One region of the Pantoea sp. SO10 genome, then DNA from elsewhere that is predicted to be linked to it. Evidence: predicted binding sites of a transcription regulator. Region 1 holds the regulator's gene; each other region holds the start of a gene.
What was found. The regulator sigma-54, encoded in region 1, starts transcription at its own class of promoters, with help from an activator protein. The targets are predictions, from matches to a motif close to GTTGGCACANNTTTCGCTNT.
Positions count from the first base shown of each region.

Region 2: the regulator sigma-54 is predicted to act here: its motif matches at 1,375-1,394, upstream of glnA (glutamate--ammonia ligase).
Region 3: the regulator sigma-54 is predicted to act here: its motif matches at 1,033-1,052, upstream of FCN45_RS04075 (gamma-glutamyltransferase family protein).

Region 1 covers NZ_CP040095.1:515,633-517,907, forward strand. Annotated here, with positions in the region: gene ptsN (PTS IIA-like nitrogen regulatory protein PtsN) at 1-127, opposite strand, end outside; gene hpf (ribosome hibernation promoting factor) at 288-575, opposite strand; gene rpoN (RNA polymerase factor sigma-54) at 597-2,036, opposite strand; gene lptB (LPS export ABC transporter ATP-binding protein) at 2,085-2,275, opposite strand, start outside.
Region 2 covers NZ_CP040095.1:4,158,105-4,160,379, reverse strand. Annotated here, with positions in the region: gene glnA (glutamate--ammonia ligase) at 1-1,227, opposite strand, end outside; gene typA (ribosome-dependent GTPase TypA) at 1,667-2,275, shown strand, end outside.
Region 3 covers NZ_CP040095.1:898,548-900,822, reverse strand. Annotated here, with positions in the region: gene hpxU (MurR/RpiR family transcriptional regulator HpxU) at 125-964, opposite strand; gene FCN45_RS04075 (gamma-glutamyltransferase family protein) at 1,086-2,275, shown strand, end outside.

The sequences.
Region 1 (2,275 bases):
TGAGCTGCTTCGCTGCCAGCTCGCTGATAATCTCCAGCGCGCGTTTTTTACTCTGGCAGTGTACGCCGCTACGGGTACAGTCCAGTGATAGGACCGAGCTCAATTCCAGTGTTAGATCGTTGTTCATCATCGTTTCACTTGCGAGTTCACATAGCCGCGAGTTTCAGGCAATTGATTTCATTACCGTTCACCCGCTGGCGCTTGCGCAGATGACAAAACGGGGCGGTAAGTTCCGCCCCATTTATGCTCTAAGTGCCGAATCAGTCAGCACTCTGCAAGCGTGAAGGTTAGTGTTTTTTCAGTTTGTCTTTGTGTTTGGTCAGCTGACGGGAAAGCTTATCGATTAACCCGTCGATGGCCGCGTACATGTCTTCCGCTTCCGATGTGGCGTGCAGCTCTCCGCCGTTAACGTGCAGTGTTGCATCCGCAACCTGCGTCACCTTCTCTACCTTCAGAACAATATAAACCTGATTGATACGATCAAAATAGTGTTCCAGTTTGGCAAATTTGGTATTTACAAATTCACGCAGAGGTTCGGTAATTTCAACATTAAGTCCGGTAAGGTTTAGCTGCATAGGTCTTCCTTCTTCGTTCGGTCAAACCAATTGCTTGCGCTGGTTTGATGGCGGTATAGATAAAGACTCGCGATATTTAGCAACCGTACGTCGCGCAACCATGATGCCCTGTTCGGATAACATGGAGGTCAGTTTGCTGTCGCTCAAGGGTTTTGCGGGGTTTTCCGCCGAGATTAATTTTTTCACCAATGCACGAATCGCCGTGGACGAGGCTTCGCCGCCGCCTTCGGTGTTGACGTGACTGGAGAAAAAATACTTCAGTTCAAAGATGCCACGCGGGCTGTGTAAATACTTTTGCGTGGTCACGCGGGAAATGGTGGATTCATGCATATCAACAGCCTGAGCGATATCTGCCAACACCATCGGACGCATGTACTCCTCACCCTGATCAAAAAACGCCTGCTGCTGTTCAACGATACAGCGTGTCACTTTCAGCAGCGTGTCGTTGCGGCTCTCCAGGCTCTTAATCAGCCACTTGGCTTCCTGTAAGTTGCTGCGAATAAACTGGTTATCGCTTTCATTACGGCCAGCTCCGCCCATCGCCGCATACTGCTGATTGATTTTCAGGCGCGGCATGCTGTCGGAATTGAGTTCAACCGTCCAGCGCTTACTGATTTTGCGTACCAGCACATCGGGAATGACATATTCCGGTTCACTGGTGTTGATCGACTGGCCTGGGCGCGGATCGAGTGACTGAATCAGCAGCATCGCCTCTTTCAGCACCTCTTCCTTCAGACGGGTTACGCGCATCAGGCTGCGGAAATCATGGTTGGCCAGCAGATCGAGATGTTCGCTAACAATCAGGCGCGCTTCCGCCAGCATGGGCGTGTCGGCAGCATATTGCGACAGCTGGACTAACAGGCAATCACGCAAATCACGTGCACCGACGCCGATCGGATCGAAACGCTGTACGCGCTTGAGCACGGCTTCGACTTCTTCCAGCGCCAGCTCTTCATCACCAATACTGTCATAAATGTCTTGTAAGCTGACGGTGAGATAGCCGGTGTCATCAATGGCATCAACAATTGACGTGGCAATCGCGCGATCGGTATCAGTGAACGGCGTTAACTCAACCTGCCACATCAGGTAATCCTGCAGCGATTGGGTGGTTTCGCCTTGGTAGATCGGCAGTTCGTCATCCTGGTAATCGGTGCCGGTGCCTGACGGTGTGCCTGCGGTGTAGATTTCGTCCCAGGTAGCGTCGAGCGGAAGCTCTTCAGGCATATCTTTCTGCTCAAGCGCTTCGCGCGTGTCTAACGAATCACTTTCCTGATCCTGAAATTCACGTGCGTCAACTTCTTCGTGCAGTTCGGTTTGTTCAAGCAGCGGATTGCTTTCCAGCGCCATTTGCAGTTCTTGCTGGAGTTCAAGCGTAGAGAGTTGCAGCAAGCGAATGGCTTGCTGCAACTGTGGAGTCATCGCCAGCTGTTGGCTGAGCCTGAGTTGCAAACCTTGCTTCATAATTCGGTAAGAATTTCCTAAGCAAACGTAGGGTGTTACAACACCTTATCAGAGTCTGAACTCTTCGCCCAAATAAACACGCTTAACTTGCTCATCTACAAGAATTTCATCAGGCGTGCCATGGGCAATTAAATGTCCCTGGCTGACGATATAAGCGCGTTCACACACCGCGAGGGTTTCACGCACGTTGTGGTCGGTAATCAGCACGCCAAGGCCGCTGTCACGCAGATGCTCAATGA
Region 2 (2,275 bases), 580 kb from region 1:
TGGAATCTCAGCTTCTTCTTCCGGTGGCAGGTCATACAGGTTTTTGTCCATCGCATCGCCAGGGTGGATCTTGTTGATAACACCATCAAGACCAGCCATCAGCAGCGCGGTAAATGCCAGGTATGGGTTAGCCGCTGGATCCGGGAAGCGTGCTTCGATACGACGTGCTTTAGGGCTGGCAACCACTGGGATACGGATAGAAGCAGAACGGTTACGGGCAGAATAAGCCAGCATAACGGGCGCTTCGTAGCCTGGGACCAGACGTTTGTAAGAGTTGGTGGTTGGGTTCGCCAGGGCGTTGATCGCTTTAGCGTGCTTGATGATACCGCCAATATAGAACAGAGCAGTTTCAGACAGGCCGCCGTACTTGTCGCCAGAGAACAGGTTCACGCCGCCTTTTGACAGAGACATGTGGCAGTGCATACCAGAACCGTTATCGCCGAACATTGGCTTAGGCATAAAGGTTGCCGTTTTGCCGTACGCGTGAGCAACGTTGTGCACCACGTATTTGTAGATCTGAATTTCGTCAGCTTTTTTGGTCATGGTGTTGAAGCGGGTTGCCACTTCGTTCTGACCAGCTGTGGCTACTTCGTGGTGATGTGCTTCAACCACCAGACCCATCTGCTCCATGGTCAGACACATGGCAGAACGGATGTCCTGTGCTGAGTCAACCGGTGGCACTGGGAAGTAACCGCCTTTCAGACCTGGACGGTGACCTTTGTTACCGCCTTCGTACTCTTTACCGGTGTTCCAGGCTGCTTCGATGTCGTCGATAGCCACGTGTGAACCTGAAGTAGAAGAACCGAAACGGATGTCATCGAACAGGAAGAACTCTGGCTCTGGTCCAAACAGCACGGTATCCGCGATGCCTGAAGAACGCAGGAACTCTTCTGCACGCTTAGCAATGGAGCGTGGGTCACGGTCGTAGCCCTGCAGTGTGCCTGGCTCAAGGATGTCGCAACGGATGATCAGGGTCGAGTCTTCGAAGAACGGATCCATCACTGCAGTGGTTGCATCCGGCATCAGCACCATGTCTGATTCGTTAATGCCTTTCCAGCCACCGATGGAGGAGCCATCGAACATTTTGCCTTCTTCGAAGAAGTCAGCGTTAACCTGGTGAGCAGGGATAGTAACGTGCTGTTCTTTACCTTTGGTATCGGTAAAACGCAGGTCAACAAACTTAACTTCATGCTCGTTCATCATCGAGAGAACGTGTTCAGCGGACATACTCAACTCTCCTGGAAATGGTCATTATCGTCATGGTGAGAGAACTTCGTTGCCGGGAATGTGTCACGACTGCTGACCACTCCTAACCAAAGATCTCGGCAAGCTCTTTCAACCGTTTTATAACTGTCGTTTTCGCTTAAAATATATAAAGCGAATTCTGTGCCAACTTTATGACAATGGCGAAAATGGCGCTACAATGCGCCCTTTCGTGAGTCGAAGGCTGCACCAGGATGGATTGCATGCATCGTTATGGTGCGCCACAGGTGAAGTTGAGCACCAATTTGGTGCAAATTACTATCGCAGTGCAGATTAATGCACCGTAAACGGTGCTAAAAACCAGCGCTACAAGAAACTTTTGGCGAAATCTGTGATCATGTTCAGTCTTCCGCTTAATCCGTGTACAATACCGCGTTATTTCTATAATGCCTGAGGCAAAGCTGTGATCGAAAATTTGCGTAACATCGCCATCATCGCGCACGTTGACCATGGTAAGACCACCCTGGTTGACAAGCTGCTCCAACAGTCCGGTACTTTTGATGCTCGTACCGAAGCGACTGAGCGCGTAATGGACTCCAACGATTTGGAGAAAGAGCGTGGGATTACCATCCTCGCAAAAAACACCGCCATCAAATGGAATGACTACCGTATCAACATCGTTGATACCCCAGGACACGCCGACTTCGGTGGTGAAGTGGAGCGCGTCATGTCCATGGTGGATTCGGTGCTGCTGGTTGTAGATGCGATGGATGGCCCTATGCCGCAAACCCGCTTCGTAACCAAGAAAGCATTTGCTCATGGTTTGAAGCCGATTGTGGTTATCAACAAAGTTGACCGTCCGGGCGCGCGTCCTGATTGGGTTGTTGATCAGGTATTTGACCTGTTCGTTAACCTGGATGCGACTGACGAGCAGCTGGACTTCCCGATTATCTTCGCTTCGGCGCTGAACGGTATCGCGGGTCTGGAACATACCGACATGGCTGACGACATGACCCCGCTGTATCAGGCGATCGTTGACCACGTTTCTCCACCTCAGGTTGAAGTTGAAGCG
Region 3 (2,275 bases), 380 kb from region 1:
CCGCAGTGCCGGGAGAAGAAAGGAGAAAAAACGGGGTTTTACCGCGTTGAAGGCAACAAAAACGGGCATCGCGCCCGTTGGAATTAACGATCAAAAACAGTGCAATGCACCACAATGGCGCCCGTTAACGGTGTTCCAGCTCGTCGAGATGCTGATAAAGATCGGCAATTTGATGGATGCGCTGACGGCCCTGCGACAACATTTCATGCAGCAACGCATTCGCCAGCAGGTTAATCAGACTCATGGCGGAGGCGTAGCTATCAAAAGCGGAAACGCTGTCGAGCGGCGCGCAAAGCTGCCAGCGCGCCAGCGTGATAATGCCCTGCGCCTGCGGCTCACACAGCGCCAGCACCGGAATGTTGCTCTGCTGCAGCTGCTGCATCAGCGGACGAATGATGCGTGGACGGCGGCGAAACGCCATCACCACCACGATATCGTCGGGCGTGATATCCACCAGCTCTTCGCCCAACGTCTGGCCCGGCTGCGGCAGCACATGCACCTGCGGACGCGCCTGCATCAGCTGCTGACGCAGGTGCAGCGCCACCGGATAGGCGTTACGCATGCCGATGATAAATACCCGTTTTGCCGCGCCCAGCGCGCTAATCACCTCGCCAAACTGCTGTGGATCGATGCTGTTGACCCACTGCGTCAGGTTGGCCATCTCCTGCTTATAGTGGCGTGACAGCAAGGTGTTGCCCTGCACCGCATCGCGGTTATCGGTGAGCGGCATGCCGCTCTGGCGCAGGATGCGCAGCTCGTCGCGCATGTCCTTATATTTCTCGTAACCGAGACGCTTGAATAAACGGCTGACCGTGGCCTTCGACACACCGCTCAGCCGCGCCAGCTCGGCGCTGTTGTAGCTGATCAGGTCATCAAAGTGGTCAAACACGAAGTCGGCAATGCGCTGCTCTTGCGGCGACAGTTGCGGATAGTGACTACGAAGGCGTTCATCAAGTTGTTTCATCATCGGTCCTGTAACTTTCGTTTCATCACAAGCTAGCATAAATCGATCCAGATTGATGTCCGTTCAAAACTGGAACAGCTCTTGCTTCCCATTAACCACGTACCCAGAAAAAGAGTTCTTTATGATACAGAGCAACATGGCGCCGTTAGGCATGGCCGTTACGCCGCACCATCTCGCCAGCGAAAGCGCGTTAGCGGTGCTGCGCGAAGGCGGCAATGCGCTGGAAGCAATGGTGGCGGCCGCAGCCACCATCGCCGTGGTTTACCCGCACATGAACGGTTTGGGCGGCGACGGCTTCTGGCTGGTGGTGCCGCCAAACGGCGATCCCATCGCCATTGACGCCAGCGGCGCAGCCGGTTCGCTGGCACACCTTGATTTCTACCATGGCGAAACGCAGATTCCGCATCGCGGCCCCAAAGCCGCCTTAACCGTGGCGGGTACCGTCAGCGGCTGGCAGGAAGCGTTAACGCTGGCGCAGGAACTTGGCGCGACGCCGCTGCCGTTAACCCGCCTGCTGCGCGATGCAATTCGCTATGCCGCCGACGGCATTCCGGTCACCGCCTCGCAAGCCGCAGCCACCGCCGCCAAACAGCACGAGTTGCAGCATCAACCTGGTTTTGCCGCCACCTTTTTACCGGACGGCAGCGTGCCGCTTGCCGGCAGTCGCTTTACCCAGCCGGCGCTGGCGAATACGCTGAGCATGCTGTGCGATCACGGGCTGGAAAGTTTCTATCGCGGTGAACTGGCGCACCATCTGGCGCGCGAAATGACTGCGCTGGGGATGCCGATCACGCTGGAGGATTTGCAGACGCACCAAGCCCGGCGCTGCACGCCGCTGCATCTGGCACACAGTGAAGGCGATATCTGGAACATGACGCCGCCAACGCAGGGTTTGGTGTCGCTGGCGATCCTCGGCATTACCGATCGGCTCAATATGGCTGACGCCGATGAAGCGCAAACCGTGCACCGCATCGTCGAAGCCACTAAAAAAGCCTTTGCGCTGCGCGACAAGCACATCACCGATCCGCGCCACATCGACATTGATGTGCAGCTTCTGCTGGATGAGGAACACCTCAGCACGCTGGCGGCGCAGGTGGACGATCAACAAGCCGCTGCGTGGGGCACCGGGCGCGGGCCGGGCGATACCGTGTGGATGGGCGTGATGGACAGCAGCGGATTAGCGGTTTCGTTTATCCAGAGCGTTTATCACGAATTCGGCAGCGGCGTGGTGCTGCCCGGCACCGGCATCACCTGGCAAAACCGGGGTGCCGCCTTCAGCCTGCAACCCGATCATCTGCTGGCGCTGCAGCC